DNA from 4 places in the Kingella potus genome. Region 1 is predicted to be linked to each of the others. Evidence: predicted binding sites of a transcription regulator. Region 1 holds the regulator's gene; each other region holds the start of a gene.

Region 1 (11,898 bases):
CAACACCGAAGTATCCGTTTGCGGCTGCGCGGCGGCGATGGCGGCTTGCGCTTTTTCGGCCGCTTCGGCCTCGGCGGCGAGGCGTTTTTTCTCGATGAGGTACTGGCCGATTTGGTGTACCAGGTTTTGCGTGCCCTGGTGGGTTAACGCGCTGATTTTGAAGAGGCGCGGGGTGGCCATGTCGAAACCGAAACGGTCGTCGGGCGCGGGGTAGTCCCAGCCGATGGCGTTGAGAAACGCGGCGGCGCGGGTTTGGGCTTCTTCTTCGCTCAACATGTCGAGTTTGTTGAGTACCAGCCAGCGCGGTTTGTCGAACAGCTCTTCATCGTATTTGCGCAATTCGTGGATGATGGCGAGGGCTTCGGCGGCGGGGTCGGTTTCTTCGTCAAAGGGGGCGAGATCGACCACGTGCAGCAAAAGGCCGGTGCGCGACAAATGTTTGAGAAAGCGGTGTCCCAAGCCTGCGCCTTCGGCCGCACCTTCAATCAGGCCGGGGATGTCGGCCATCACGAAGCTGTGGTTTTCGTCGATGCGTACTACGCCGAGATTGGGGTGCAGCGTGGTAAAGGGGTAGTCGGCGATTTTGGGACGCGCGGCGGATACGGCGGCAATCAGGGTGGATTTGCCGGCGTTGGGCATACCCAAGAGGCCGACATCGGCCAGGACTTTGAGTTCGAGCATCAGCGAGCGGACTTCGCCTTCTTCGCCGGGTGTGGACTGCTTGGGGGCGCGGTTGACCGAGGATTTGAAGTGGATGTTGCCCAAGCCGCCTTTGCCGCCTCGGGCGAGACAGACGCGCTGGCCGTGGTGGGTGAGGTCGGCAACAACGTCGTTGGTGTCGAGGTCGCGGATAAGCGTGCCTACGGGCATTTTGAGCACGATGTCGTCTGCACCTGCGCCGTAGCGGTCGGAGCCGTGGCCTTTTTCGCCGTTTTTGGCCTGATAGCGTTTGACGAAGCGGTATTCGACGAGGGTGTTGGTGTTTTCGTCGGCTTCGGCGTAAACGCTGCCGCCGCGTCCGCCGTCGCCGCCGTCGGGGCCGCCGCGCGGTACGAATTTTTCGCGGCGGAAACTGGTTGCGCCGTTGCCGCCGCGCCCTGCGGCCACTTCGATTTTTGCTTCGTCGATGAATTTCATGTTTCGGTTTGCCTATGTGTGTTTCAGACGGCCTTTTATGTTGCGGAGGCCGTCTGAAAAGGGTGGTTTTGCTTTGGCAGGCCGTCTGAAAGCTGTGTTGCGGCTTTTCAGACGGCCTCTCGGCGCATTCAGCGGTTGAGTGCTTTGGCGGCGATGTCTTTGCGGTATTGCATTCCGTCAAAGCGGATTTTTTCTACGGCGCGGTAGGCATTCTGCTGCGCCTGCTCCACGCTGTCGCCGAGGCCGACGACGCAGAGGACGCGCCCGCCGTTGGTAACGGTGCCGCTGCCGGAGAGGGCGGTGCCGGCGTGGAAGACTTTGGCGGTTTCGTTTGCTTCGTCTATGCCTTCGATAATATCGCGTTTGCGCGGGCTGTCGGGGTAGCCCGCAGCGGCGAGAACGACTCCGACAGCGGTTTGCGGATTCCACTGTGCTTCGGCTTCGTTCAGACGGCCTTCGATGGCTGCCTGCACGAGTGCGGCAAAGTCGCTGTCGAGACGGCTCATCACGGGCTGGGTTTCGGGATCGCCGAAGCGGCAGTTGAACTCGATGGTAAAGGGTGCGCCGTGTTCGTCTATCATCAGGCCGGCGTAGAGAAAGCCGGTAAACGGAATGCCGTCGGCCTTCATGCCGCGCACGGTGGGCAGAATGATTTCGTCCATCACGCGCTGATGGACGGCGGGCGTTACCACGGGTGCGGGGCTGTATGCGCCCATGCCGCCGGTGTTGGGGCCGGCATCGCCGTCGAGCAGGCGTTTGTGGTCTTGGCTGGTGGCCATTGCCAACACGTTTTCGCCGTCGGACATCACGATAAAGCTGGCTTCTTCGCCTTGCAGAAAGTCTTCAACCACCACGCGTGCGCCTGCTTCGCCCATTTTGTTGCCCACGAGCATATCGTCAATTGCGGCGTGGGCTTCGTCTTCGTTCATGGCGACAATCACGCCTTTGCCGGCGGCCAGCCCGTCGGCCTTAATCACGATGGGTACGCCTTTTTCTTTGATATAGGCATGGGCTTCTTCTGCGTTTTCAAAGGTGCGGTATTCTGCGGTGGGGATGCCGTGCCGCTTCATAAAGGCTTTGGCGAAGTCTTTCGAGCTTTCGAGCTGTGCGGCGGCGCGGGTCGGGCCGAATATCGGCAGGCCGGCGGCGCGGAAGTCGTCCACAATGCCTGCCGCCAGCGGTGCTTCGGGGCCGACCAGCGTGAAGGCGATTTTCTCGGCGCGGCAGAACGCAATCAGCCCGGTGTGGGCCGATAGCGGCAGGTTGCGCAGCTTGGGTTCGACGGCCGTTCCCGCATTGCCGGGCGCGACGAAAACGGTTTCTACCTCGGGAGACTGCGCCAGCTTCCATGCCAGCGCGTGTTCGCGGCCGCCGCCGCCGATAACGAGCAGTTTCATGTTGCAACATCCTTGAAAACGGGAGGAGCGGATGATTATAGCCCATTTGGGCGAGGCCGTCTGAAAAGCCGCCGCAGGTTTTCAGACGGCCTGAAAACACAGTACAATAAAGACATATCGATAAAAAACGTACCGAATATGCCAGCAAACGCCAGCCGCCTGATTGCGCGGAACCTGCAAAAATCCTTCAAAAAAAGACAAGTCGTCAAAGATTTTTCCCTCGACATCGAAAGTGGCGAAGTCGTCGGCCTGCTCGGCCCGAACGGTGCAGGCAAAACCACCAGCTTTTATATGATAGTCGGCCTGATTGCCGCCGACGCGGGCAGCATTACCCTTGACGGGCGGGAGCTGCGCCACCTGCCGATACACGAACGGGCGCGGCTGGGCGTGGGCTACCTGCCGCAGGAAGCCTCGATTTTCCGCAAAATGACCGTGGAACAGAACATCCGCGCCATCCTCGAAATCGGTATGAAAGACAAAAGCCGCATCGACGCGGAACTCGAACGCCTGCTTGCCGACCTCAATATCGGCCACCTGCGCCGCAGTCCCGCTCCCGCGCTATCCGGCGGCGAGCGGCGGCGTGTCGAAATCGCCCGCGTGCTGGCGATGCAGCCGCGCTTCATCCTTTTGGACGAACCCTTTGCCGGCGTGGATCCGATTGCCGTGATCGACATCCAGAAAATCATCGGTTTTCTGAAAGAGCGCGGCATCGGCGTGCTGATTACCGACCACAACGTACGCGAAACCCTGCGCATCTGCGACCGGGCATTCATCATCAGCGACGGAGCGGTGCTGGCCACCGGCCGCCCCGAAGAGCTTGTTGGAAACGAACAGGTACGCGCCGTTTATCTCGGCGAAAACTTCAACTATTAAAAACACTCAAAACATAAAAACACATTATGAGCGGACAATCCTTCCATCTCAAACTCAAACAAACGCAGCAGCTAAACCAGGGCTTGCAGCAGTCGCTGCGCGTTTTGCAGATGTCCGGCATCGAGCTGGAACGCGAAGTGGACGACTGGTTGCAGGACAACCCGCTGCTCGAGCGGCGCGAGCCTGCCGACGACGGCGTACTCGAACCCGCCCGTCTTTCCGCCGCCGTGTCCTCGCGTAACCAAATCGGCGGCGACGAAGCCGAAGACGTATGGGCCACCATCGCCGAAGAAGAAGATTTCAACCGCTATCTGCACAACCAAGTCTGCGAACACCCCCTCAGCGACGAAGAAGCCGCCCGCATCCACATCCTGATTGATTTCCTCGACGACCAGGGCTACCTGACCGACAGCATGGAGGAAATCATCGACCACACACCGCTCGAATGGATGCTGGACGAAGACGATATGCACGACGCGCTGGAAAAGCTGCAAAGTTTCGATCCCCCGGGTGTAGGCGCGGCCGACCTGCGCGAATCCCTCCTCATCCAGCTCCAACGCCTGCCGGCAAGCGCCGAACGCCGCTGCGCCGGCAAAATCGTCAACCGCTTTCTCGACGAACTCAACCGCAGCAGCAGGCGCAACATCGCCAAATTCAAAAAAGAGCTGCCCGACTATCCCTCCGACACCATCGAAGCCGCCCTCGACCTCATCACCACCCTCAATCCCTATCCCGCCTACGGCTTCGCCTCTGCCGAACCCACATCCTTTGTCCAGCCCGACGTATTCGTACGCGAAGGCGAACACGGCTGGGAAGTGTCCGGCAACGAACACGCCTGGCCCAGCCTCGTCCTCAACTCCGAGCTGGCCGACGCACTCAAAGAAGACGGCATCGACGAGGTGTGGCGCGAAAAAATCCAGGAAGCCCGCCAGAAAATCGACAGCCTCGAACTGCGCAAAAACACCGTTTCCCGCCTGGCCGAATACATTGTCGCCAAACAGGAAGACTTTTTCGATTTCGGCGAAATCGGCCTGACCCCCATGCTGATGAAAGATGCCGCCGCCGCCCTCGGGCTGGCCGAAAGCACCGTTTCCCGCGCCGCCGGCAACAAATACCTCGCTTGCCCGCGCGGCCTGTTTCCGCTACGCTATTTCTTCACCCAAGCCGTCAACAGCGGCGAAGGGCAGGAAGGCAACAGCCAAACCGCCGTCAAAGCCGTGCTGGCCCAACTGATCGAAAACGAAGACAAAGCCGCCCCGCATTCCGATGAAGCCCTTGCCGCCCTGCTCAAGCTGCAAGGCATAGACATTGCCCGCCGCACCGTCGCCAAATACCGCGAAGCCCTCGGCCTGCCGCCGGCCCATCAGCGCAAAATATAGTTTTCATGCCGTCTGAAAACGGTTTTCAGACGGCCAACCCACCGAAGGAGTAAAACTATGAATCTGAAAATCACCGGTTTGAATTTTGATGTAACCGAAGCCGTCAGGGAACACGTCGCCCTCAAACTCGAGCGCATCAGCCGCCACGCGGGCAACCTGATTTCCGTAACCGTTACCCTTTCGCTGGACAAACCCGAGCACAAGGCCGAAGCCGATGCCCACCTGTCGGGCAAAAACGTGCATGTCGAAGCCGTTGAAAGCGAAAATATGTATGCCGCAATCGACGTGATGATGGACAAGCTCGACCGCGCCCTGATCAAACACAAAGAGAAAAGCAACAATGTGCGCGGCGCGGGCAAACCCGCCGTTGCGGAAGCGGAAGCGGAAGGCGGAGATGAAGATGCCGGAGCATAAAGCCGCCGCGTTTCCGCAGTCTTAAAACACAGCCAACAGGCCGTCTGAAAACAGTTTTTCAGACGGCCTGTTGGCATTTTCAAGTTTGGACTTTTGCAACTCTTGGAAGAATTGGCTCGAAATCCGTTATTTCCGCGCAGGTGGGAATAGCGGCGGATAAATCATCTGTTTCGTGGGTTTGGTAACTCAACTTGCTTGGTTATTAATTTTAATGATAAGAATAAGAAAAACAAAAAAATAAAAGGTAGCAACAACAAAAATAAGCAAACAAAAATAGTATACGTTTTTTCTTCCCTGGTAAGAAGATTTGATATTTTCATATGAATTTTGAAATATAACATTATCCCCTATTACTATTTTACTAATAATCCCCCTTTGCGGATCAGGCGGATCTTTTTTAATTAACGCAATAAACTCAACATTAACATTACTTGAGAATCTAGAAACTTGGTTGGCTTCACAAAAGTGCGTAAGCCCCAGACAACTAGATTGAAATTGCGGAGATTTTATATTATCAACGTAGATAAATAAATTCCTTCCAGATTTCTTTGATCCCGTATATGTAGATTCGAGTTTCGTTACCCCAACAACCTTAATTACCTCCGGATGAATAACTTCTTCCGTTTTCATTGCATAAAAAGATAACAACATTGAAATTATTGAAATAATTAAAAGAAGTATCAGATCCTCAAGATCCTGACCACCCCATATCTGATCAATCTTTCTATATACATACTTAATTAACATTACTATCTCCAGCAAGCGCAGTCTGTGTGTAGGGTGTGTGGCACAGCCACGCACGCGTTTTTCATTTTTACTGAAAATTTTAACCGCCGCGTGCGTGCCGTTTGGCACACACCCTGCTGTTTTTTGTTCAGGCCGTCTGAATTTTCGGCAAGCGTTGATGCCGTCTGAAACGTTGTTTGTATGCGTCCCGCCGCTTTTTTGACTAGCTGTTTTCCGTCATTCCCGCGCAGGCGGGAATTTTGTTTGGTTTTCGGCAGCGGTATTTTATCCCGCCATCCGATATGTTTCCGCCAAGATTTCCGCCTGCGCGGGAATGGCGGCGTTTAAGCAGGCACAGCTTGGAGCCTGCTCCAACAAAACCGTTAAACCATCTGCTTGGTGTCGGGTTTGCAAGCCGAGCCGCCGCACGGGCTTGGCAGCGGGCTAAGTCCGTCTGAAAAGGTGCGGACATCAATCTCCGCTCACGTTTAACACAGGCGAGGCGTTTTCTTCGGAGAGCAGCACCGTCATCATGCTGGTAACGAGCCTGGCTTTTTCGGGTTCGGTCATATTGACAATGCCGCGCCGTTCCAACTCTTCTACCGTGCCGGCCGCCATGCCAATCGCGCCGCGTACCAGCGTTTGCCGCGCCAAAATAACCGCTTCGGCCTGTTGGCGGCGCAACATGGCTTGGGCGATTTCGGGTGCGTAAGCCAAATGTGTAAAGCGTGTTTCATCAATGCTGATGCCTGCGATTTCCACCCTTTCCTGCACCATGCGGCGGAATTGTTCCAAAATTCTATCCGAATGCCCCGTCAGGCTCTCTGCCGCGCCATCGTTGGTATAAGGGTGGTGGGTTGCCAATACCCGCAGCGCGCCTTCGCTTTGCACCTGCAAAAAGTTGTGTGCGTTTTCCACATCCAGCACCGCAGCAGCGGGGTTGTCGATGTGGTACACAATGGCCGCCGCAATTTCAATGGGCGTGCCGGAGGCATCGTTTACTTTCAGCGTGGCGGTAACGTAGTTGCCTGTTTTGAGCGACACGCTGATCGTGTTGTAAAACGGAAGCAGCCAAAAAAAGCCCGATTGGGACAAAATCCCTGCGTATTGCCCGAACCGTGTGCCCACCAAAGCCGTATTCGGCTGCACCACGCGAAAGCGCGTAAAGCCATACAACACCAGGGGCAGCAGCAAAAAGCCCAATACTTTGCCGATGTTGCTGCCAAATACCAGTACTGTTGCAAACAAAAACAGCACCACCAAAATCACGGCGGCAGTAAAGCCGTTCAGGTGCGGCATTGTGTATTTGTGGCTGTTGGATTGCCCCATTGTGTTTTACTCCTTCAAAGTGCTTGGAAACAGGCTTGATTATTCCGTAGAAAATAATCGGTTTTTATAGAAAACACAGCTTGGATTCCGACCCGGCAAAACCGTTAAACCATCTGCTTCTGTCGGACTTGCCATCCAGGCTGCTGTGTGGTTGTCGGCAACAGTAGAGGCCGTCTGAAAACGGCAGCTTTGGTTTCAGTCCGACAAAACCGCTGCTGTTTTCAGACGGCCTGCATCTGTTTTTTTTTATTTGCCCTTACCCAGTTGCGGCAATACCGAGCCTTCGCCCAGCGACAATAATCCGCTTTGCGCATAGATGCCGAGTTTGGCTCGGGTGTCGGTGATGTCGAGGTTGCGCATGGTGAGCTGGCCGATGCGGTCGAGCGGGGTGAAGGCGGCATCTTCCACTTTTTCCATGCTCAGGCGTTCGGGCCGGTAGGTGAGGTTGGGCGATTCGGTGTTGAGAATCGAGTAGTCGTTGCCGCGCCGCAACTCCAGCGTTACTTCGCCGGTGATGGCGCGGGCAACCCAGCGTTGGGCGGTTTCGCGCAGCATCAGGGCTTGGCTGTCGAACCAGCGGCCTTGGTAGAGCAGGCGGCCGAGGCGCAGGCCGTTGATGCGGTATTGTTCGATGGTGTCTTCGTTGTGGATGCCGGTTACGAGGCGTTCGTAGGCGGTGTGCAGCAGTGCCATGCCGGGGGCTTCGTAGATGCCGCGCGATTTGGCTTCGATGATGCGGTTTTCGATTTGGTCGCTCATGCCGAGGCCGTGGCGGCCGCCGATGCGGTTGGCTTCGAGAAACAGGGCGACGGGGTCGGCAAATTCTTGGCCGTTGAGGGCGACGGGCACGCCTTCTTCAAAGCGAACGGACACGGTTTCGGCTTTGATTTCAACGCTTTCGTCCCAAAACGCCGCGCCCATGATGGGTTTGACGATTTTGACGCTGCTGTTTAAAAATTCCAAATCTTTGGCTTCGTGGGTGGCGCCGAGCATGTTGGAATCGGTGGAATAGGCTTTTTCTGCCGACATTTTGTAGTCGAAGCCGTTGGCAATCAGAAATTCGCTCATTTCTTGGCGGCCGCCGAGTTCGTCGATAAAGGTTTGGTCGAGCCAGGGTTTGTAGATTTTGAGGGCGGGGTTGGTGATGAGGCCGTAGCGGTAGAAGCGTTCGATGTCGTTGCCTTTGTAGGTGCTGCCGTCGCCCCAGATGTTCACGTCGTCTTCTTTCATGGCGGAAACGAGCATGGTGCCGGTTACGGCGCGGCCGAGCGGGGTGGTGTTGAAATAGGGCATGCCGCCGGTGGCAACGTGGAATGCGCCGCATTGGATGGCGGCGATGCCTTCGTGGGCAAGCTGGGCGCGGCAGTCGATCAGGCGGGCTTCGATGGCGCCGTATTCTTTGGCTTTTTTGGGAATGGCGTTGTAGTCGTCTTCGTCGGGCTGGCCGAGGTTGGCGGTGTAGGCATAGGGCAGCGCGCCTTTGAGTTTCATCCACAAAAGGGCGGCGGAGGTGTCGAGGCCGCCCGAAAAGGCGATGCCGACTTTCTGACCGGCGGGGAGGGATTGGAGGATGGTGGCGGTGGTCATGGGGAATCCTTACGGTTGTTGGGAAAAAGGCGGATTGTACCGCAGGAGGCCGTCTGAAAACGGATTTTCAGACGGCCTCGGATATTGCTGTGGGAATCGCGGATGCGGATGAACAAGGGGGGAAACGCACAGCCGCATGGCGGGCTGCGTACGGCAGGCGGCAAAAAAGGCTTGGTTTGAAAAACCAAGCCTTTCAGTATCTGGTGGAGGTAAGCGGGATCGAACCGCTGACCTCTTGCATGCCATGCAAGCGCTCTACCAACTGAGCTATACCCCCGAATTTTTGGTGGCGAATCAGGGACTCGAACCCCGGACACAAGGATTATGATTCCTCTGCTCTAACCGACTGAGCTAATTCGCCGTGAAGTGAAGCCGCAATTATACGGTTTTTGCGAAACAGGGCAAACGGTTTTTCAGGAGTTTTGTTTTTCCGTTTGATTTTAATCGTGAAAAAGTTGCGGGAAGACGTGTTCAAAGTTTGTGGCAGATGTCGCCGTGTGCAAAACCCTGCCAGTCGGTGCCGATGTTGCGGCCGAATGCAATCACTTTGAACAACTCGCCCATTTCGTGCGGCATCAATAGCTTGTGCAGGGCTGAGGCCGTCTGAATATAGGCAGGGGAGTCGTGGGACAGGCCGCTGTCGGCCAGATCGGTAATGCCTAGATTGAGCAGGAAGTCGGCTTGTGTGGCGTAGCCGATCAAATCCAATCCTTCGTCGGTGCCGGCTTGGGCGATGTCGGTGAAATTGACGTGCGCGGTAAGGTCGGTCAGGCCGACGCGGAAAAAGGGGTCGTGGACGGTGTGGTGGCGGTGGTGGCCGATGAGCGTGCCCATGTGCCGTTGCGGGTGGTAGTACTGGGCGGCATCGAAGCCGTAATCGATCAGGATGACTGCGCCGCGTTGCAGCCGTTCGGCAAGGGTGCGGACGAAAGCATATTGCGCGGGATGCAGCTCGCTGGTGTAGGGCTGCGCATCGGGGAAATATTCGCAGGCAAGGTGCAGCAGGTGCGGGTCGGCCAGCGGGACGGCGATTTGGACGAATTGCCCGTTTTCTATGCCGACGCAGATACGCAGGAATTGTCCGTTTTCACGCCTTATCAGTTCGCAAGGCATGGCATCGAGTACTTCGTTCCCGATCATGATGCCGTCGAACGAATCGGGCAGGGCGGTGAGATGGCGGACTTTTTGCACCATATCGGGAACGAGTGCCGCGATGCGGGCGAGTTGGCGTTCGGCCAGCTCGGGGGAAACTTCGATAATAAAGTAGTTGTCCAATGCCGTATCGCGCAGGCTGTCGAGCAGGCCGGCGGCAAGTTCGCCCGTACCTGCGCCGAATTCGCAGATGTTGCCGGCGGTTTGCGGCAGGAGTTCGCGTATTTGGCGGGCAACGGTTTGTCCGAAAAGCGGAGTGAGGGCGGGCGCGGTAACGAAGTCGCCGGCTTTGCCGATTTTGTGTGCGCCGCCGGTGTAGTAGCCGTATTGCGGCGTGTAGAGGGCGAGTTCCATAAAGCGCGAAAAAGGCAGTGGAGCGGGTGAGGCTTTGATTTCTTTTTGGATTATTTGCTCTAATTCTTGCGATGCGCAAAGGGCTTGCGTATCGGCTTTGGGGAGATGGCTGCTGTTCATGGTTAATATTTGTAAAAATAAAATGCCAATAGGGGCTATTGCGGGAGGGAAAGTACGGCGCGTGAGTATCACGCCTGTTTATGCCGGAATGTTAAGTCCGTGTATTTTATATGAGACGGGCGGCAAGATGGTGGGGTGCGGCGTGGCCGTATATGCAAGTGTTTGTTATTTGCCCGGATAAGTGGCTGTTACGCCGTTTGTTTTGCCTATGCCGTCGTTTGACCCTGCCGGTAAATTTTTTTATAGTTCGTCTCTGGTGGGGCGAAGTGGCGCAAAGTGTGTCAAATCTCCCGAAAATGAAATTTCAGGCGTGTTTTTTATGTTCGGCGGCATTCATGATTTAAATATCGACAGCAAAGGGCGGTTGGCGGTTCCTGCCAAATTCCGCGATCTGCTGCTGCGCAAATACACGCCTGCGCTGGTGGCAACACTGGAAAGCCGCGAACGTTTGCTGCTGTATCCCGAAAGCGTTTGGGAGCAGGAGGCGCAAAGGCTGATGGCGGCGAATGTGGCAGGCAATGCCAAATTGTCGGCGTGGCGCGATTTGCTGCTGAATAATGCCGAAGTGATGGAAATGGATGCGGCAGGCAGGATTCTGCTTCCTGTCGGACTCAGGCGCAAGGTTATGTTGGATAAGGAAGTTTCCCTCACAGGCAGGGTAAACCGCCTCGAATTGTGGGACAGGGAGAAATTCCATGCCAAAGACGATGCCGCTTTGGATATTGCTCCCGAAGAGTTGGATTTCGAACTCGGCCAGATAGGTTTCCAATTATGAGTAGTGCGGAATTTTCCCATGTAACCGTGCTGCTGGATGAAGCCGTAGATGCGCTGGATGTTGTTCCGAACGGTGTTTATATAGACGGAACGTTCGGGCGCGGCGGCCATTCCCGCCTGATTCTGTCCCGTCTTGGTGCGGAAGGCCGTTTGGTGGTGTTTGACAAAGACCCGCAGGCGGTGGCGGCGGCGCGGGAATTGGCGCGGCAGGACGGCAGGGTGTCTGTGGTTCATGACGGGTTTTCGTCTTTTCAGACGGCCTTGGATGCTTTGGAAATCGGCGAAATAGACGGTGCGTTGTTTGATTTGGGTATTTCTTCGCCGCAGATAGACGACGGATCACGCGGATTCAGCTTCCGTTTTGATGCGCCGCTGGACATGCGGATGGATACGACGCGCGGCATGTCTGCCGCCGAATGGTTGGCGCAGGCGGATGAAGACGAAATTTGCGAGGTAATCAGAAATTATGGTGAAGAGCGGTTTGCCCGCCAGATTGCGCGCGCCATTGTCGCGCAGCGCGGCACGAATTCCATCGATACAACCGGCAAGCTGGCGGAAATCGCAGCGAAAAACGTCCGTACTCGCGAGCGCGGCCAAGATCCGGCGACGCGGACGTTTCAGGCCGTTCGGATTTTCATCAACCGCGAGCTTGAAGA
Region 2 (2,482 bases), 250 kb from region 1:
TCGGGATACGGCTGCGGATACCATACGCCGAATATCAAAACGGCAACTACCAATGCCACAGCAACATTGATGGACAAATGGATTAAAGCCAGCTTGGCGGCGTAACGCCAACGGGATTGTTTGACGGAATCAGACATACTGTTGTCCGGTTAATCGGCTTGGGGGAAAGAACGGGACATCTGCCCGAATCAGCGGCAGGAAGCGGGAGCATAGCGTGAGGGCAGTGTTCCGTTTTGGACATTGGTAAATCCCTGCGCGGTCGCCGTCATGCGCGTATCGGAAGCGCACGCCCAATCAATGGCATTGGTATTGCCAGAGGCAAAAGCGGCAACCATGGTTTGATAGCCGCCCGCATCATTCCTTACCAGCGGGGTCAGAACCAAAGTATTCGCACCCGCTGCCACGCCTACTTCCTGGGTATTGTAGCTGATCGTGATGACACCGGTTTGCGGATGCGCCAACACAGAGGAAACGTATTTGCTGGACGCTCCCGTATTGTTCGACCGACTGTTCCAGCTTCGGATGATACTGTCCAACTCCGTCGGATTGGTGCGTCCGTAGGCCGCAATATCGACTTTCAGATCCGATGCCAGCAGCAGACCTTCGGCTACTTTCGTCCGAACAATAAAATCCTGATACAGCGGCAGCGAAATGGCGGCAAGAATGCCGATGACGGCCACCACAATCATGAGTTCGATCAGCGTAAAACCGGCCTGCTTTAAAAAAACAAGATTGTTTTTCAATTTTATATTCCCTTCCTAAATCTTAGAAATGCCCAACACCCGCTTGGGCGGGTGTTGGGCATTTTATACTGCTAAACAGCGGTTAGCGGCATTGCGAAGGAGCGTATTTTTCCAGCACGGTGCCAACAGTACCAGCAGTACCGATTTGTTTCACAGCGGTAGCAGTAGTAGCGGATTGGCAGGACCAGTCGAGGTTACCGGCAACGCCGTCAACCAACGCCTTAGCCAAACGGATTTTGTTAGTACCGTCATTGATCCAAGGAGTCAAAACCAAAGTATTTTGATCCGATTTCACACCAACGGCAGCACCGTCGAATGTAACAGTCAGCTCGCCGCGTTTTTCGTCGCCGGAAGCAGCTTCCATCAAAACGCTGGTTACATATTTGGAAGTAGCACCTTTGTTGTTAACCTGACGATTCCAAGCGGCTATAGCGATGTCCAAGTCATTGCTGGAAGTAGCATCGGTAGCGAGCATGGTTTTAGCAGACTCAGCCAAGTTCAAACCCTCGGTAATGCGGCTGCGTACTGTGTAGTCTTGGTAGGCCGGCAGGGCGATAGCGGCCAAGATGCCGATAATGGCGACAACGATCATCAACTCGATCAGGGTGAAACCTTTTTGCATTGCTTTCATGTTTTAACTCCAAGTTAGTATTCGGCGAAATTGCCGTTTTTTTAAAATCAGACCTTACCGCCCCATGCGGCACAGCCTTGAATCAATCAGCCATAATGTGTTTGGCACATCTTTTAAAACTTTGTTTCCTGCGGGCTTTGCTTTTTACGCTGCCCGTTGCGGATGAAATGTTTCAAGCAATGCCCGTGCCAGCGGACAATTTTGACTGCTTTCCTTATTTATCTTTATGTTTTATATGATTTTTTAATTTTAACGCACTAAGCATACCTTCCGCTGGCAGTATAGGTATAAACTGCATTTTCGCGTCAGTTCTGACTTTTTAGCGCAACGGCATAAGGCCGCATTGCGTCAGCATGACGGCTTTTGTCAGCCGTAAAGATTCCAAGTGCCCCAATCATTAAGAGGCCGTCTGAACACCCGCAAAGCAGGTTTTCAGACGGCCTCTTGTACTATGATTTTATTCTGTTCCAAAAGCATCCAAATGCACAAATGCTTTGAAACCGGTGTTTTTATCCATCAGAACCGTCCAAGATTTGTTTTTTTGCGAGGTAAACGGCAGATAGTACAAATCCTGCGGCGGCAAACCGCTTTTTTCCACAGCAGCAGACAAATCCGCATTATCGGGATACATTTTTTCCAAGTTCGAGAGCGGCTTCATTTTGCTACGGATGCGCTCACGGTAGGCATCGGTTTCTTCCGTCCACCAATCCGGACGCGCACTGGGTTCCACTCCTTGCAGCGACATTTGCAGGCTGGACAGTTTTTCGTTGCCGTCCTTAGCATCGCGCAATCCGATGCGTTTCACTCCCCACCACGGCAGGGAACGGAATTCGGGCAAGGCTTCGCCTAGTTTGTCCTGATCGATTTCCGCCGCACTCACCACGGTAAACCGGTCGGCCTCGAAAGCCAAAAACACGGGGCGCGCCTGCGCAACAGCGTGCAGGCCGTATATCAGGGCAGCAAGCTGGATAACGGCCACCAGCGACAAATCGGTTGCCATTTCGCGTTTCGGCTTCGCGGGATTGGCCAAAACAGAAGTAAGCACCGGGCCGCACACCATATCCACCGCCACAATCAGCCCGAGCAGCTTCAATCCCCCCATCAGTTC
Region 3 (5,828 bases), 260 kb from region 1:
GCACCCATGCGGACGGGTGCGCCGGGGCGCAGGGTGTCGTTGAGACGGACGCTGCCTTGCGGGAAAAGGTTGATCACGGTGGAGCCGAGGCGGAACGCGCCCATTTCCTGTCCTTTTTCGAGTTTGACCGCATCCGCGCCGTCGGCCGGATAGAGCCATTGCAGGACGGTTTGCGGACGCGGGGGATTGACAACCCCCGCCCATACGGTGCTGATGCTGGCGGTTACGGTGGCGCCGACGAGTATCTGCACCATGCTGCCGAAGCCGGTGTCGAACACGCAGATGAGGCGTTCGTTGCGGGCGAAGAGGTTGGGGATGTGCTGCGCGAGAAAGGGATTGACGGAATAAAGCTCGCCCGGAACGTAGATCATGCGGCGCAGGGTGGCGGCGCAGGGCATATGGACGCGGTGGTAGTCGCGCGGGGAAAGGTAAGTCGTGAGGAAGAGGCCGTCTGAAAATTCGGCGGCGAGGGCGGCATCGCCGGCGAGGAGCTCGAGGGCGGAGAAGCTGTGTCCTTTGGCCTGGATGAGGCGGCCGGCCTCTATCGCTCCGGCTTCGCTGACGCAGCCGTCGGCGGGCAGGCAGAGGGCGGCGGGGTTTGCATCAATCGGGCGGGCATCCGCTTTGAGCGGGCGGATGAAAAATTCGTTGAAGCTGGCATAGTCGCCGGCGCGGCTTTTTTCGGCTTCGGACATATCGACTTTGTAGCGGGCGGCGAAGGCTTTGACGGCAAGGGTGGTCAGCACGCCCCAGCGGCGTTCGGCCAGCCAGCCGGCGGCGCGGGTAACGGCAAGCTGGGGCAGGAGGTAGTGGAGGGCGGTTTTGGCGCGTTGCGGGTAGCTCGGCTTGGGATAGGGGCGCAGTTCGGACATCGGTTTTCCTGATGGTGTGTGTGAAAGCGGCGAGTATAGCAAATCGCGGAAAAAGCCGTCCGCACGCACGGGCGCGGCGCGGTTTGATTTGCATTAAATCTGTGCCATACCGCGCCACACGGCGGCGTTTTTTTGCTATCCTTGCCGCGTTTTGTGTCAGGCACAGCGGCATTTGCGCCTTTCACGTTTTGCCCAGCCCTTATGAAAAAGGAGAACCGAAATGAGCAAGCACTCGGACATCGTCGTCGTCGGCGCAGGCCCGGCCGGACTGAGCTTCGCCCGCACGCTGGACGGCAGCGGCCTTTCCGTTACCATCGTGGAAAAAGCCCCTTTGGAAAGCATCGCAAACCCCGCCTACGACGGGCGCGAAATCGCGCTGACGCATTTGTCGAAGGAAATCATGGAGCGGCTGGGCATTTGGCAGCGCGTGCCGGAAGACGAAATCTACCGTCTCAAAGATGCGAAAGTGTGGAACGGCTCTTCGTCCTACCAGCTCTATTTCCCGCAGCCGACCAAGGCGCGCGGCGGCGAAACCGACCGGCTGGGCAACCTGATTTCCAACCACAACATCCGCCGTGCCGCCTATGAAGCGGTGAAAGGTCAGGAAAACGTAAACATCCTTTCCGGCGTGGGCGTGAAAGAAGCCCGCACCACCGACACCCAGGCCTACCTCACTTTGGACAACGGCGAAGAGCTGACCGCCCGCCTCCTGGTTGCCGCCGACAGCCGCTTTTCGCAAACCCGCCGCCAGATTGGCATTTCCGCCGATATGCACGACTTCGGGCGCACCGTCATCGTCTGCCGTTTCAAACACGAAATCTCCAACCAACACACCGCCGTCGAATTTTTCCAATACGGCCGCACCCTCGCCCTGCTGCCGTTGGAAGAGCACCTGACCAACTGCGTCATCACCATCGACAGCGACAAAGCCGGCAGCCTGCTCGCACTCAGCCCCGAAGAATTTGCCGCCGACCTTGAAAAACAGCTCGGCTTCAGGCTGGGCAAAATGGAACAGGCCGGCACCCTGCACACCTACCCGCTGGTGGGCGTACACGCCGGCCGCTTCTACGCCCCACGCGCCGCCCTGATCGGCGATGCCGCCGTCGGTATGCACCCCGTAACCGCCCACGGCTTCAACCTCGGCCTCGAAAGCGCGGACATTCTCGGCAAACTCGTCGTGCAGGCCGCGCAAAACGGCCGCGACATCGGCGCGTCCTCCCTGCTCGAACGCTACAATGCCAAACACCAGATCAATACCCGCCCGCTTTACCACGGCACCAACGCCATGGTGAAGCTCTTTACCAACGAAGCCGCCCCCGCCAAGCTCCTGCGCAGCCTCGTCCTGCGCGTCAGCAACAACCTGCCGCCGGTGAAAAAACTGATTACCCGCCAGCTCACAGGCTGAACACCGCCGCCACGGCACGGCAGAGGCCGTCTGAAAACCGTTTTGCAGGTTTTCAGACGGCCTTCCGTTTTTATACCGTTCCCGCCGCTGCCCGTCGGGCAGGGTGTGCCGCCCAAGCGGCGTATGCAATCTCCTCTACCAAAGTAGGGTGTGCCGCACAGCGACGCACGCGTTTTTTGCTTCGTAGCGGATTTGCCTTTCCGAAGGGACAGACAGCGCAATATATAAGGCCGTCTGAAAACACAGTGTCGGCGAAACAAAACGGCATAACAGATTTTCAGACGGCCTCCTGCAATACGGCCGCCGCCTTCCCCGCAACGCCTCTGCGCAGCCAAAGAGACGGACGGCAGCAGCTTCCCGCCGCCGCCGTTTTCCGTTACAGTCCGCCGTTTCCGCAACCCAAGCCCGTCCGCCCATGAAACGCCTGCTCCCCGCACTCGCCCTGCTGCCCGCGCTGGCCGCCGCCGCAACGCCCGTCAATCCCGAAGTCTACCGCCGCGCCGACACCTCCGTACTCACAGCCGCCCACACCGGCTACACCTTCCGCACCCTCGACATGGCCGACGCGGCCGGGCAGCCCTACCGCATCTTCGTCGGCATCCCATCCGCCCCGCCGCCCGCCGCAGGCTATCCCGCCCTCTACGCCCTCGACGGCAATGCCGTACTCGAATACCTGGACGCAGACACATTGCGCAGTTTGCCAAACCCGCCGCTGCTGGTGTTGGCGGGCTATCCCACCGCGCTGCGTTTCGACACCGCCCGCCGCGCCTACGACTACACCCCGCCCGACGAAAACGGACAAAGCATGGCCGACCCGCTCTCAGAAGGCCGCCGCAACGGCGGCGCACCCGCGCTGCTCGACTTCATCGAACACAGCCTGCGCCCGCAAATCGCCGCCATCGCCAAAACCGACCCGCAGCGGCAAACCCTGTGGGGACACTCCTACGGCGGCCTGTTCGTCTTCTACACCCTGTTTGAAAAACCGCACACCTTCACACATTACGCCGCCGCCGACCCCGCCCTCTGGTGGCACAGCGGCCAAATGCTGCACCGCGCCGAACGCGCCCTGCGGCAGGACGGAGTCTTAACCGATCGCAGCGTGCGCATCGACAAGAGCGGCGCACAGGAACAAAAACAGCCGGCCGATGCGCAGCAGGCCGCCATGCTCGCCCGCCGTGCCGCCGCCCTGCGCGCCGTACCGCCCGATGCCGCCGCACAACTCGCCGCAAAGCTGCGTCCGCATACGCGCGACACCGCCTACCATGCCTATCCCGAAGCCACCCACGGCCGCCTGTTCGGCCTGTCCTTCAAACAAACTTTGGCCGACACGGCGCGTTGAAATGCCGCACGGCCAAATGAATAAAGAGGCCGTCTGAAAGCCAAAAAAGGTTTTCAGACGGCCTCTTCGATTGCCATACACCGCACCCAGCCGCCGCATGACACGAAAAACAACCGCAAATCCTGCCGTCATCCTGCGGCCGCACACTTTCGCTAAACTGCCGCGCCTTTATTCCGCAACAAACCGAAAAGGAAAGACAAAATGTCAATCAAACAAGAATTTAGAGACTTCATCATGCGCGGCAACGTCGTCGATCTGGCGGTGGGTATGGTAGTGGGCACGGCCTTCTCCGGCATCGTCAAATCGCTGGTGGACGATGTCATCATGCCCCCCATCGGCCTGCTGATCGGCGGCGTGGACTTCTCCAACCTATTCATCACCCTGAAAGACGGAGCCTCCGTTCCCGACGGCGGCTATGCCTCCCTGGCCGCCGCCAAAGCTGCCGGTGCGGTTACCCTCAATATCGGCCTGTTCATCAACAGCATCATCAGCTTCCTCATCATCGCCTCGGCCATTTTCGCCGTGGTCAAAGCCCTCAACACCCTGAAAAGCAAAGTCGAAAGCCATGCCGACGACGCACTCGCCGAGCCTTCCGAAGAAGTGCTGCTGCTGCGCGACATCCGCGACGCGCTGAAAAAATAAACGCTGTCCTACTAAATCTTCCTGCAGGCCGTCTGAAAGCGCATATTCAGACGGTCTTTGTTTTAAAGCGGCATCCGGATTGGGGCACTTGGAATCTTTACGGCTGACAAAAGCCGTCATGCTGACGCAATGCGGCCTTATGCCGTTGCGCTAAAAAGTCAGAACTGACGCGAAAATGCAGTTTATACCTATACTGCCAGCGGAAGGTATGCTTAGTGCGTTAAAATTAAAAAATCATATAAAACATAAAGATAAATAAGGAAAGCAGTCAAAATTGTCCGCTGGCACGGGCATTGCTTGAAACATTTCATCCGCAACGGGCAGCGTAAAAAGCAAAGCCCGCAGGAAACAAAGTTTTAAAAGATGTGCCAAACACATTATGGCTGATTGATTCAAGGCTGTGCCGCATGGGGCGGTAAGGTCTGATTTTAAAAAAACGGCAATTTCGCCGAATACTAACTTGGAGTTAAAACATGAAAGCAATGCAAAAAGGTTTCACCCTGATCGAGTTGATGATCGTTGTCGCCATTATCGGCATCTTGGCCGCTATCGCCCTGCCGGCCTACCAAGACTACACAGTACGCAGCCGCATTACCGAGGGTTTGAACTTGGCTGAGTCTGCTAAAACCATGCTCGCTACCGATGCTACTTCCAGCAATGACTTGGACATCGCTATAGCCGCTTGGAATCGTCAGGTTAACAACAAAGGTGCTACTTCCAAATATGTAACCAGCGTTTTGATGGAAGCTGCTTCCGGCGACGAAAAACGCGGCGAGCTGACTGTTACATTCGACGGTGCTGCCGTTGGTGTGAAATCGGATCAAAATACTTTGGTTTTGACTCCTTGGATCAATGACGGTACTAACAAAATCCGTTTGGCTAAGGCGTTGGTTGACGGCGTTGCCGGTAACCTCGACTGGTCCTGCCAATCCGCTACTACTGCTACCGCTGTGAAACAAATCGGTACTGCTGGTACTGTTGGCACCGTGCTGGAAAAATACGCTCCTTCGCAATGCCGCTAACCGCTGTTTAGCAGTATAAAATGCCCAACACCCGCCCAAGCGGGTGTTGGGCATTTCTAAGATTTAGGAAGGGAATATAAAATTGAAAAACAATCTTGTTTTTTTAAAGCAGGCCGGTTTTACGCTGATCGAACTCATGATTGTGGTGGCCGTCATCGGCATTCTTGCCGCCATTTCGCTGCCGCTGTATCAGGATTTTATTGTTCGGACGAAAGTAGCCGAAGGTCTGCTGCTGGCATCGGATCTGAAAGTCGATATTGCGGCCTACGGACGCACCAATCCGACGGAGTTGGACAGTATCATCCGAAGCTGGAACAGTCGGTCGAACAATACGGGAGCGTCCAGCAAATACGTTTCCTCTGTGTTGGCGCATCCGCAAACCGGTGTCATCACGATCAGCTACAATACCCAGGAAGTAGGCGTGGCAGCGGGTGCGAATACTTTGGTTCTGACCCCGCTGGTAAGGAATGATGCGGGCGGCTATCAAACCATGGTTGCCGCTTTTGCCTCTGGCAATACCAATGCCATTGATTGGGCGTGCGCTTCCG
Region 4 (11,898 bases), 250 kb from region 1:
TTGTCGCTGGTGGCCGTTATCCAGCTTGCTGCCCTGATATACGGCCTGCACGCTGTTGCGCAGGCGCGCCCCGTGTTTTTGGCTTTCGAGGCCGACCGGTTTACCGTGGTGAGTGCGGCGGAAATCGATCAGGACAAACTAGGCGAAGCCTTGCCCGAATTCCGTTCCCTGCCGTGGTGGGGAGTGAAACGCATCGGATTGCGCGATGCTAAGGACGGCAACGAAAAACTGTCCAGCCTGCAAATGTCGCTGCAAGGAGTGGAACCCAGTGCGCGTCCGGATTGGTGGACGGAAGAAACCGATGCCTACCGTGAGCGCATCCGTAGCAAAATGAAGCCGCTCTCGAACTTGGAAAAAATGTATCCCGATAATGCGGATTTGTCTGCTGCTGTGGAAAAAAGCGGTTTGCCGCCGCAGGATTTGTACTATCTGCCGTTTACCTCGCAAAAAAACAAATCTTGGACGGTTCTGATGGATAAAAACACCGGTTTCAAAGCATTTGTGCATTTGGATGCTTTTGGAACAGAATAAAATCATAGTACAAGAGGCCGTCTGAAAACCTGCTTTGCGGGTGTTCAGACGGCCTCTTAATGATTGGGGCACTTGGAATCTTTACGGCTGACAAAAGCCGTCATGCTGACGCAATGCGGCCTTATGCCGTTGCGCTAAAAAGTCAGAACTGACGCGAAAATGCAGTTTATACCTATACTGCCAGCGGAAGGTATGCTTAGTGCGTTAAAATTAAAAAATCATATAAAACATAAAGATAAATAAGGAAAGCAGTCAAAATTGTCCGCTGGCACGGGCATTGCTTGAAACATTTCATCCGCAACGGGCAGCGTAAAAAGCAAAGCCCGCAGGAAACAAAGTTTTAAAAGATGTGCCAAACACATTATGGCTGATTGATTCAAGGCTGTGCCGCATGGGGCGGTAAGGTCTGATTTTAAAAAAACGGCAATTTCGCCGAATACTAACTTGGAGTTAAAACATGAAAGCAATGCAAAAAGGTTTCACCCTGATCGAGTTGATGATCGTTGTCGCCATTATCGGCATCTTGGCCGCTATCGCCCTGCCGGCCTACCAAGACTACACAGTACGCAGCCGCATTACCGAGGGTTTGAACTTGGCTGAGTCTGCTAAAACCATGCTCGCTACCGATGCTACTTCCAGCAATGACTTGGACATCGCTATAGCCGCTTGGAATCGTCAGGTTAACAACAAAGGTGCTACTTCCAAATATGTAACCAGCGTTTTGATGGAAGCTGCTTCCGGCGACGAAAAACGCGGCGAGCTGACTGTTACATTCGACGGTGCTGCCGTTGGTGTGAAATCGGATCAAAATACTTTGGTTTTGACTCCTTGGATCAATGACGGTACTAACAAAATCCGTTTGGCTAAGGCGTTGGTTGACGGCGTTGCCGGTAACCTCGACTGGTCCTGCCAATCCGCTACTACTGCTACCGCTGTGAAACAAATCGGTACTGCTGGTACTGTTGGCACCGTGCTGGAAAAATACGCTCCTTCGCAATGCCGCTAACCGCTGTTTAGCAGTATAAAATGCCCAACACCCGCCCAAGCGGGTGTTGGGCATTTCTAAGATTTAGGAAGGGAATATAAAATTGAAAAACAATCTTGTTTTTTTAAAGCAGGCCGGTTTTACGCTGATCGAACTCATGATTGTGGTGGCCGTCATCGGCATTCTTGCCGCCATTTCGCTGCCGCTGTATCAGGATTTTATTGTTCGGACGAAAGTAGCCGAAGGTCTGCTGCTGGCATCGGATCTGAAAGTCGATATTGCGGCCTACGGACGCACCAATCCGACGGAGTTGGACAGTATCATCCGAAGCTGGAACAGTCGGTCGAACAATACGGGAGCGTCCAGCAAATACGTTTCCTCTGTGTTGGCGCATCCGCAAACCGGTGTCATCACGATCAGCTACAATACCCAGGAAGTAGGCGTGGCAGCGGGTGCGAATACTTTGGTTCTGACCCCGCTGGTAAGGAATGATGCGGGCGGCTATCAAACCATGGTTGCCGCTTTTGCCTCTGGCAATACCAATGCCATTGATTGGGCGTGCGCTTCCGATACGCGCATGACGGCGACCGCGCAGGGATTTACCAATGTCCAAAACGGAACACTGCCCTCACGCTATGCTCCCGCTTCCTGCCGCTGATTCGGGCAGATGTCCCGTTCTTTCCCCCAAGCCGATTAACCGGACAACAGTATGTCTGATTCCGTCAAACAATCCCGTTGGCGTTACGCCGCCAAGCTGGCTTTAATCCATTTGTCCATCAATGTTGCTGTGGCATTGGTAGTTGCCGTTTTGATATTCGGCGTATGGTATCCGCAGCCGTATCCCGAACTGATGGGGGGATTGAAGCTGCTCGGGCTGATTGTGGCGGTGGATATGGTGTGCGGCCCGGTGCTTACTTCTGTTTTGGCCAATCCCGCGAAGCCGAAACGCGAAATGGCAACCGATTTGTCGCTGGTGGCCGTTATCCAGCTTGCTGCCCTGATATACGGCCTGCACGCTGTTGCGCAGGCGCGCCCCGTGTTTTTGGCTTTCGAGGCCGACCGGTTTACCGTGGTGAGTGCGGCGGAAATCGATCAGGACAAACTAGGCGAAGCCTTGCCCGAATTCCGTTCCCTGCCGTGGTGGGGAGTGAAACGCATCGGATTGCGCGATGCTAAGGACGGCAACGAAAAACTGTCCAGCCTGCAAATGTCGCTGCAAGGAGTGGAACCCAGTGCGCGTCCGGATTGGTGGACGGAAGAAACCGATGCCTACCGTGAGCGCATCCGTAGCAAAATGAAGCCGCTCTCGAACTTGGAAAAAATGTATCCCGATAATGCGGATTTGTCTGCTGCTGTGGAAAAAAGCGGTTTGCCGCCGCAGGATTTGTACTATCTGCCGTTTACCTCGCAAAAAAACAAATCTTGGACGGTTCTGATGGATAAAAACACCGGTTTCAAAGCATTTGTGCATTTGGATGCTTTTGGAACAAAATAAGACAAGTCATATAAAAGAAAGGCTGTATGAACTCCTGTGAAACGGGAGTTCATACAGCCTTTTGCCTTTATTCGATAACAATTTTCGGAAATGCTCTGCTGTAATCGCGGCCTTTGTCGGCGATGGCTAGTGCGATTTGGAAGGCGGCTTCGGTGTAGACGGCGGCGATGGCGGGGTGGTTTTGCAAAAGCTGTCCGGCCGCGCCACTGTCCATGGCTGCGCGCACGGGTAGGGAAAGGGGAAGCTGCCCGAGCAGGGGGACGTTCAGGCGGGCTGCCAGATTTTTGCCGCCTTCGGTGCCGAACACGGCTTCGGCGTGTCCGCAGTTGGTGCAGACGTGTACCGACATATTTTCCAATACGCCGAGTATCGGAATATTGACTTTGTCGAACATATCCACCGCTTTGCGTGCGTCGATCAGGGCGATGTCTTGCGGGGTGGTAACGACTACCGCGCCAGTTACGGGGATTTTCTGCGACAGGGTAAGCTGGATGTCGCCGGTGCCGGGCGGCAGGTCGATGAAGAGATAGTCCACGTTGTCCCATTCGCTTTGGAACATGAGCTGCTGCAAGGCCTGACTGGCCATGGGGCCGCGCCATACGACGGCTTGGTCGGCATCGACGAGAAAACCGATGGACATGACTTGGATGCCGCTGTCGGATTCGACGGGGATGAGTTTTTTGTTTTTTTGGTCGGGCTTGCGGTCTTGCACGCCGAGCATGGTGGGCTGGCTGGGGCCGTAGAGGTCGGCATCGAGTACGCCGACGCGCGCGCCCATCATCGCCATTGCGGTGGCGAGGTTGGCGGTAGTGGTGGATTTGCCCACGCCGCCTTTGCCCGAGGCAACGGCGATGATGTTTTTTACGCCTTTGATGGTGGCAACGCCGGGGCGGACTTTGTGGGTAAGGATGTCGGCGGACAGGTGCAGGTGCAGGGTTTCGGCGCAGCCTGCGGCGGACAAGGCCGTTTGTACGGCGGCGGCAAGGGCTTCTTTGATGTGGCCGTAGGGGAAGCCGAAGGTGAGATCGATGTGCAGGCCGTCTTTTTCCTGCCAAACTCGCTTCACGGCTTTTTCGCCGCCGAGGGTGCGTTCCGTGCCGGGTATGGCAACGGCGGCAAGGGCGCGGGCGTATGTTTCGGTGTCCATTTTTTGTCCTTTCTTTTGGTGTGCGGGGATTTCGGTATTCAGGCCGTCTGAAAACTGTAAAACGGTTTTCAGACGGCCTTTTGTATGTCGGAGCTTGTTTTTATTGTGCGCCGACGGTTACGGCGTTGGCTTTTGCGGGATCCAGCCTGCGCTGCCAGGCTGCCCTGACTTGCGCGGCGGTTACGGCTTCGATTTGCTGTGTGTAGCGGTCGTAGTAGTTGAGCGGCAGGTTGTTCACGCCGATGTTGGCGGCGAGGGCGACGGTTTTGGCGTTGGTGTCGTGGCTCATGGGGAAGCTGCCGGTGATGTTGTCTTTGGCTTGGCGCAGTTCGGCTTCGGTGGGGCCGGTTGCGACGAAGTCGGCGATGACTTGGCGTGCGGCGGCGAGGGCTTCTGCCGCGCTGCTTTTTTTGGTGGTGAAAGACACGGCAAACGGGCCTTTGCGGGCAAGCGGGGTGTAGCCGGAGGATACGCCGTAAACCAGGCCTTTTTCGTCGCGCAGGGTTTTCATCAGGCGGCTGTCGAAACCGCCGCCGCCGAGGATGTAGTTGCCCACGGCAAGGGCGTGGCGGTCGGGGCTTTGGCGTTCGGCGAAAGGCAGGCCGATGGCGACGGCGGCCTGTTCTTTGCCGGAAAAGGGCAGGTTTGCGCTGCGGCCTGCGGCGGCGGGCGCAGGCGGGATGTCCCGCACGGCGGCGGTGTCGGGCAGGCCGTCGAGTAGGGCGGCGGCGGCGGTGTCGGCCTGTTTGCGGGTAAGGTCGCCGACGATGGCGATGTAGGCGTTGTTTTTGGCGTACAGGCTGCGGTGGTGGCGTTTGAGGGTGTCGGCGGAAACGGCAAGGATGTCGGTTTCTTCAAGGCGCGCGTTGTTGGCATAGGGGTGGCTGCCGTAGTTGAGTTTTGCCAGTTCGCGGGCGGCGGCGAAGGCGGGGTTGCTGAGGTTTTGCCGCAGGGCGGTGGCGGCTTGTTTTTTCTCTCGTTCGAGAACGGCGGAATCGAAGACGGGATGGGCGATGATTTGGTTGGCGAGTTTGAGGCCGTCTGAAAGGGTTTGCGGCCTGCTGAGAGAGGCGAAGGAAACGGCGGCGTTTTCGACACCCGCGCTTGATCCTATGCTTACGCCGAGGCGGTTGGCTTCATCGCGGAGCTGCTCTTCGCTGTATTTGCTGCTGCCGGAATCGAGCATGGCGGCGGTGAAGGAGGCCGCGCCTTTTTCGCTTTCGCCGGCCTGCCCCGCGCCTTTGAAGGTGATGCCGATATTGACGATGGGCAGCCCGTGGCGTTCGACGAGGACGACGGTTGCACCGTCTTTGGTCTGCCAGCGTTGGAATTCGGGGGCGGCATGGATGGGGGCGGCGGCGAGGAAAACGGGGAGGATAAGGAGGATTTTGTTCATTTTTCTGCCTTGTTGCGGATGATGCGGGCGGAGGGGGTTTTCAGACGGCCTGTACGCTGCCGCGCCGCGTTCTGCTGCTGCGGCAGCACTGTGATTTCGGCGGCGGGGCTTTGGAGCAGGAGACGGGCGGCGGCCTGCACCTGCGCAGGCGTTACCGCGAGCAGGCGGCGCAGCACTTCGTCTTCGGTCTGCCAGCCGAAGCCGTTGTGTTCGAGTGTGCCCAGCATGTCGGCGCGGCTGCGTACGGAGTCTTTGGCGAAGATTTTTTCGGCTTCAAGGGGATGGCGGATGAGTTCGAGTTCCTGCGGCGTTACGCCGTGTTCGGCGATGTCGCGGATTTCGCCGGTGAGGCGGGCTTTGAGCGCGGCGGGCGTTACGCCGCCGTTGGGCATGGCGGTAACGGCGAAGAGGGCATTTTTACGGCCGTAGTTGTTGTAGCCTGCGGACACGGCCAGTGCCACTGCGTCGCCGCGTTGCAGTTTTTTGTCGTAGCGTGCCGAATCGGTGCCGGCCAGCACCAGCGAGAGCATTTCCAGCGCGTAGGGCATTTCGTCGGTAATTTTTTGCGCACGCGGCATGCGCCAGCCGATGCCGACAATGGGTTGGGCGGTGGCGGCGCGGATTTCGGCGGTAAACAGAGGTTCGGCGAAGGCGGGGTTTTCGGCTTCATCGTTGCGCGGCGGCAGCTCGCGGGCGGGAATGCCGCCGAAAAGTTTTTCCACCGTTTTAACCGTGTCTTGCGCGTTTACGCCGCCGACGATGACCAGCGTGGCGTTGTTCGGTGCATACCATTGGCGGTACCACGCGCGCAGATCGTCGGCTTTGAGCGTGTGCAGGTCGTCCATATAGCCGATAACCGGAGCGCGGTTGAAAGGCTTGTGCCACATATTGATATTGAGCGTTTCCCACATTTTGCCGGCGGGGCTGTCTTCGGTGCGCAAACGCCGCTCTTCGCGGATCACATCCATTTCGTTGGCGAAATCACGGTCGCTGAAATTGAGGCCGGTCATGCGGTCGGCCTCCATTTTCAGCACTTCTTCCAGATTTTTTGCCGCAATATCGGTGGTGTACACCGTTTCCGTGCGGTTGGTGTAGGCATTGTCGCTGCCGCCCAGCGCGGCAATGCGGCGGCTGAACGCCCCCGCAGGCACGGCTTTCGTGCCTTTGAACATCATATGTTCGAGCGCGTGGCTCAGCCCTGTTTTGCCCGTGTGTTCGTCCACGCTGCCCACCTTGTACCACAGCCGCACCGCCGCCACCGGCGCACGCTTGTCTTCCGACACCAGCACCTTCATCCCGTTGTCCAGCTTCAAGTGCAGCGTCTGCGCTTCGAGCGCGGGTGCGGCGGACAGCAGGAAAATCCACAAATAACGCTTTACCACGCAGCATCCTTTCCAAAAATGCGAAAAGCCGCCATCTTAGCGGCACAAATGCCGTCTGAAAAGCAAAAAAGGCCGCCCGACGCATCCCGCTTGCGTTACAATCCGCCGCCTGACAAGCCGCGCGGCAAAAGGAACACATCCTTGTTGCGCCTGCTCAAACGCCGCCGCACCAATCAAAGCGGTATCCGGGCAAACCGGTACAAACCGCCCCCGAAGGAACATACAGCAATGGCACTATTCGACTTCCTCTTCAAACGCAAAACCGACACTCCCGCCCCTCCCGTTTCAGAAGACAGCCCGCCAACGCAGAGGCCGTCTGAAAACGACATCCCCGCACCGCCCGCAGCCGAAGCCGCAGAAGCCGTAGAAGCCGTAGAAGCTGCAGAAGCCGCCGACGAACGCGAGCAATTCCTGCGCGACATCCGCAGCAGCAGCAACAGCAGCCAGCGCAGCAGCCTGCTGCGTTCCGATGCGGGAAACAGTACGCAAGACGCAGCGGAACACGAAAACGCAACACAGGAAAACACAGCATCCGACCCCGTTTCAGATGGCCTCGAAGCAACAAACAGGCCGTCTGAAAACCCAAACCCGTCCGCCCGGTCGGCGCAAGAAACAGCGGCAGACGCAACGGCTGACGAGCCGACCGCCGCGCATACGGATACCTGCGCAACGGTACACAGGCCGTCTGAAAACCGCCCCGCAGCCGACGCGGCAACGGCAGAAACGGCAACAGGCGCAAACCCGCCCGCCGTCCGCGCAGAAGAGCCGCCCGCAGCCGAAAGCCGCAGCGGCTGGGCGGCGCGGCTCAAACAAGGCCTCGGCAAATCGCGCGACAAAATGGCCAAATCCCTCGCCGGCGTGTTCGGCGGCGGCAAAATCGACGAAGACCTCTACGAAGAACTCGAAACCGTTCTGCTCACCAGCGACATGGGCATCGAAGCCACAGATCAAATCATGGAAGACGTGCGCCGCCGCGTTTCCCTGAAAGGCCTGTCCGACGGCACCGAACTGCGCCGCGCCCTCAAAGAATCCCTGTACGAGATGCTCGCCCCGCTGGAAAAACCCCTCGAAATCCCCGACAACGGCCAACCCTTCGTCATCATGATGGCCGGCATCAACGGCGCGGGCAAAACCACCTCCATCGGCAAACTGGCCAAATATTTCCAACAGCAGGGCCAATCCGTCATCCTGGCCGCCGGCGACACCTTCCGCGCCGCCGCCCGCGAACAGCTCCAAGAATGGGGCGCGCGCAACGGCGTAACTGTGGTTTCCCAAGAAAAAGGGGATGCCGCCGCCGTCTGCTACGATGCCGTCGAGTCTGCCAAAGCCCGCCATACCGGCATCGTCCTCGCCGATACCGCCGGCCGCCTGCCCACCCAGCTTCATCTGATGGAAGAAATCAAAAAAGTGAAGCGCGTCCTGCAAAAAGCCATGCCCGACGCACCGCACGAAATCATCGTCGTTTTGGACGCAAACATCGGCCAAAACGCCGTGAACCAGGTCATTGCCTTCGATGACGCGCTGGGCGTAACCGGCCTCATCGTTACCAAACTCGACGGCACCGCCAAAGGCGGCGTACTCGCCGCCCTCGCCGCCGCCCGCCCGATTCCCGTGCGCTACATCGGCGTGGGCGAAGGCATAGACGATTTGCGCCCCTTCGATGCCCGCGCCTTTGTGGACGCGTTAATCGACGGCTGATTCCGATTCGCCGGCGAAGTAAAGAAAGGCCGTCTGAAAATGTTTTCAGACGGCCTTTCCGTGTTTTTTAACAACACCGCTGCTGTATTGCACGGCAACAAACAGCGGAGGTGTCTTCGCCCATTCCCACATATGCCGCTGCTGTGGGGTGTGCCGCCTCGGCGACGCACGCGTTTTCTGTTTGGTAACAAATCCACGCGGTTTTCAAAGTATCGGAACATACAATAAAAAATGCGTCCTTGCCGTACTCTCCATACTGTCTGCGGCTTTTTGTCCGATTATTAAAACGAAGGCCGTCTGAAAACGTTTTCAGACGGCCTGTTTGTTGTGAAGCGGTCAGATGCCGAACGAGGCGATGGACGATTCGATGTCCTGCATGGTGTGCTGGTCTTCGAGTGCTTCGCCGACGGTAATGCCGTAACGGGCACCGGTATCACGGCCGGTCTGCTTGGAGATTTCGGCGCGGGTAACGTATTCGAGCAGGGTTTCGCGCTCTTCTTCGTTCAGGCAGCGCAATGCGCCCGCGTGGATTTTGATGTCTTCGTAATCGTCGATGACGATGGTTTTGGGATCGAAGGCGGCATGCCATTCGTTGCGCAGCATGTTCAACAGTTTTTTCATATTTGGCCCCGTTAGGTGTTGTTTTGTTGTATGGCCGCATTATAGTACAACTCCGGATAAATGGTATATTTTTTTGACGTACGGTGTATGAATTTGTGTAAATGTGGATTTTACAGGCAAAAAAAATGCCGTCCGACAAGCGGACGGCCAAACACATTATGGGAAAACGTCATAGAAAAAACCGCACGGGCAAGGGATTAGACCCGAGCGGCACGGCGGATTATACGGGCGGACGGCTTGCTGTGCAATTTTTTTCTTTCGGTTTGGACGGGCGCGGGTGGCGGATTTACTGGTTGGCGCGTATCCATGCGAGCCAGGGGGCGAAGAGTTCGGGATTGAGGGCGGCGATGGCGGAGCGTTGGAAGACGTGTCCGCCGCTCCAAAAGTCGTCGCCTTCGAGGGTGGCGATGCAGCCGCCGGCTTCGGCCAGGATGAGTGCGCCGGCGGCGTAGTCCCACAGCTTCTGACCGCCGTGGACGTATACGTCCATGCGTCCGGCGGCAAGGTAGCACCAGTCGAGGGTGCTGCTGCCCATGCTGCGGATGCTGCCGACGGGGGACAGGGTGTTCATGCGGCCGGCCAGCGTGCCCGAGCGCAGGTATTTGATTTCCACGCCGGCGATGGCGCGGTGCAGTTTTTTGCCGCGCACGGCCAGCGGCAGGCGGCGGCCGTTGAGAAACGCGCCTTTGCCCGCTTCGGCGGCGAAGCATTCGTCGGCCACGGGGTCGTACACCACGCCGAGTACGGATTTGCCACGGCGCATGAGGGCGGCGGAGAGGGCGAAGTGGGGAAAGCCGTTGGCGAAGTTGGTGGTGCCGTCGATGGGATCGACCACCCATAGGCCGTCGTGGTTGTGCAGCCAGAGGTCGCGCTGCGTTTCGTCGTCCATTTCTTCGCCGAGCATCGGGCAGTCGGCGATTTGCGGCAGGGCGGCGGCGAAAGCGGCCTGCGCGGCGAGATCGGCTTCGGTAAGGATGCTGCCGTCGGGCTTTTCGTTTGCGCCTGCGTTGAGAAAGTACGGCATCACTTCGGTGCGGGCGATGTGTTTGACCAGTGTTTGTAACGCTTGCAGCACGGTATGGTCCTTTTATTCCGTTGCGGCCGTCTGAAAAGCATTTTCAGACGGCCTTTCTTGTATAATCGCAAACTATATTAACCGATTTTTACCGATTATGCCCCGCTTCTTCGCCGACACCGCGCTTTGCTGCGGCGCAACCGTTTCCCTGCCCGACAATGTGGTGCGCCATCTGCACGTTTTGCGCTGTCGGGCGGGCGGGGAAATCGTGCTGTTTAACGGAGACGGCTGCGAATATTCCGCCGTACTCGCGCGGTTGGACAAGCGCGCGGCGGCGGCGGAAATTCTGGCGCAGAGGCCGTCTGAAAACGAGTCCCCGCTGGCGGTTACGCTGGTGCAGGCTGTGTCTGCGGGGGAGCGGATGGATTTTACCCTGCAAAAAAGCGTCGAATTGGGCGTGTGCGAAATCATCCCCGTGGTCAGCACCCGATCGGTAGTGCGGCTTGAGGGCGAGCGGGCGCACAGGCGCGTTGCCCGCTGGCAGGACATCGTTGTGTCCGCCTGCGAGCAGAGCGGCCGCTGCATGATTCCGAAAGTGCGGCCGCTGCTGTCCTACCAAGAGGCTCTGGCGCACCTGCCCGATGCGGGCGCGAAGCTCCTGATGAGCCTCAACGGCCGCCAAAGCCTGCGCGACATTCCGCCGCCGCAAAGTGTTGTTTTGATGGCCGGCCCCGAAGGCGGCTGGACGGCGCAGGAAGAAGCCGCGGCCTTTGCCGCCGGTTTTGCCGGCTTCGCCCTCGGCCGCCGCGTTCTGCGCACCGAAACCGCCGCCCTCGCCGCCCTCGCCGCCATGCAGACCCTGTGGGGCGATTTTTAACATCTGTTCCGACCAGCCCGTTTGAGGCCGTCTGAAAATGCGGATTGCGCAGCCCAAAGCGCGGTTTCCGTGTTTTCAGACGGCCTGCAATCCCGCAAACCCGATATTTTTCAGAAAGCCCGACATGACCTACCGGCAAACCACTTTCATCGTTAACGAACGCACCGCCGAAGAATTTTCCGACGCATTGATGGCATACGGCGCGCTCTCCGCCGCCATCGAAGATGCCTACGCCGGCACGGAGGAAGAACAAGCCATCTTCGGCGAGCCGGGTATGCCCGCCGAACAGGTTTGGCAAAACAGCAAAGTGCTGGCCCTGTTTGCCGGAGATGCCGACGTAGCCGCCGCCATTGCCGCCGCCGCCGCATCTTTGGGCATTGCCGTGCCGCCCTACCGCAGCGAAGAGCTGCCCGAACAAGACTGGGTGCGCCTGACCCAGTCCCAGTTCGAACCCATCCGCATTTCCGACCGCCTGTGGATTACCCCTTCGTGGCACACCGCCCCCGACCCCGCCGCCGTCAGCCTGCAACTAGACCCCGGGCTGGCCTTCGGCACCGGCAGCCACCCCACCACCCGTTTGTGCCTGCAATGGCTGGACCGGCATCTCAAAGGCGGCGAAACCGTACTCGACTACGGCTGCGGCTCGGGCATTCTCGCCATTGCCGCCCTCAAACTCGGTGCCGCTGCCGCCGACGGCACCGACATCGACCCGCAGGCCGTGTCCGCCGCGCAAAGCAATGCCGCCACCAAC

What was found. The regulator sigma-54, encoded in region 1, starts transcription at its own class of promoters, with help from an activator protein. The targets are predictions, from matches to a motif close to CTGGCACGCTTCATGCTT.
Region 2: a site for sigma-54 is predicted at 1,549-1,566, ahead of DYE40_RS03750 (pilin). Genes of this name have one in related genera too.
Region 3: a site for sigma-54 is predicted at 4,540-4,557, ahead of DYE40_RS03735 (pilin). Genes of this name have one in related genera too.
Region 4: a site for sigma-54 is predicted at 797-814, ahead of DYE40_RS03765 (pilin). Genes of this name have one in related genera too.

What each region holds. Positions count from the first base shown of each region.
Region 1 is NZ_UGJJ01000001.1:1,088,262-1,100,159, forward strand. It holds gene obgE (GTPase ObgE) at 1-1,137, opposite strand, end outside; gene purD (phosphoribosylamine--glycine ligase) at 1,266-2,534, opposite strand; gene lptB (LPS export ABC transporter ATP-binding protein) at 2,673-3,407, shown strand; gene rpoN (RNA polymerase factor sigma-54) at 3,434-4,786, shown strand; gene hpf (ribosome hibernation-promoting factor, HPF/YfiA family) at 4,844-5,200, shown strand; gene DYE40_RS04985 (hypothetical protein) at 5,387-6,055, opposite strand; gene DYE40_RS04990 (SPFH domain-containing protein) at 6,398-7,255, opposite strand; gene argG (argininosuccinate synthase) at 7,502-8,842, opposite strand; tRNA gene DYE40_RS05000 (tRNA-Ala) at 9,044-9,119, opposite strand; tRNA gene DYE40_RS05005 (tRNA-Met) at 9,127-9,203, opposite strand; gene DYE40_RS05010 (class I SAM-dependent methyltransferase) at 9,314-10,468, opposite strand; gene DYE40_RS05015 (division/cell wall cluster transcriptional repressor MraZ) at 10,788-11,243, shown strand; gene rsmH (16S rRNA (cytosine(1402)-N(4))-methyltransferase RsmH) at 11,240-11,898, shown strand, end outside.
Region 2 is NZ_UGJJ01000001.1:840,018-842,499, reverse strand. It holds gene tfpZ (TfpX/TfpZ family type IV pilin accessory protein) at 1-137, opposite strand, end outside; gene DYE40_RS03755 (pilin) at 189-743, opposite strand; gene DYE40_RS03750 (pilin) at 826-1,374, opposite strand; gene tfpZ (TfpX/TfpZ family type IV pilin accessory protein) at 1,832-2,482, opposite strand, start outside.
Region 3 is NZ_UGJJ01000001.1:833,915-839,742, forward strand. It holds gene asd (archaetidylserine decarboxylase) at 1-872, opposite strand, end outside; gene ubiM (5-demethoxyubiquinol-8 5-hydroxylase UbiM) at 1,093-2,277, shown strand; gene DYE40_RS03725 (alpha/beta hydrolase) at 2,693-3,616, shown strand; gene mscL (large conductance mechanosensitive channel protein MscL) at 3,818-4,258, shown strand; gene DYE40_RS03735 (pilin) at 4,732-5,280, shown strand; gene DYE40_RS03740 (pilin) at 5,363-5,828, shown strand, end outside.
Region 4 is NZ_UGJJ01000001.1:842,618-854,515, forward strand. It holds gene tfpZ (TfpX/TfpZ family type IV pilin accessory protein) at 1-531, shown strand, start outside; gene DYE40_RS03765 (pilin) at 989-1,537, shown strand; gene DYE40_RS03770 (pilin) at 1,620-2,174, shown strand; gene tfpZ (TfpX/TfpZ family type IV pilin accessory protein) at 2,226-3,011, shown strand; gene apbC (iron-sulfur cluster carrier protein ApbC) at 3,079-4,158, opposite strand; gene DYE40_RS03785 (M16 family metallopeptidase) at 4,259-5,554, opposite strand; gene DYE40_RS03790 (M16 family metallopeptidase) at 5,551-6,936, opposite strand; gene ftsY (signal recognition particle-docking protein FtsY) at 7,165-8,634, shown strand; gene DYE40_RS03800 (hypothetical protein) at 8,971-9,255, opposite strand; gene DYE40_RS03805 (inositol monophosphatase family protein) at 9,542-10,330, opposite strand; gene DYE40_RS03810 (16S rRNA (uracil(1498)-N(3))-methyltransferase) at 10,428-11,147, shown strand; gene prmA (50S ribosomal protein L11 methyltransferase) at 11,272-11,898, shown strand, end outside.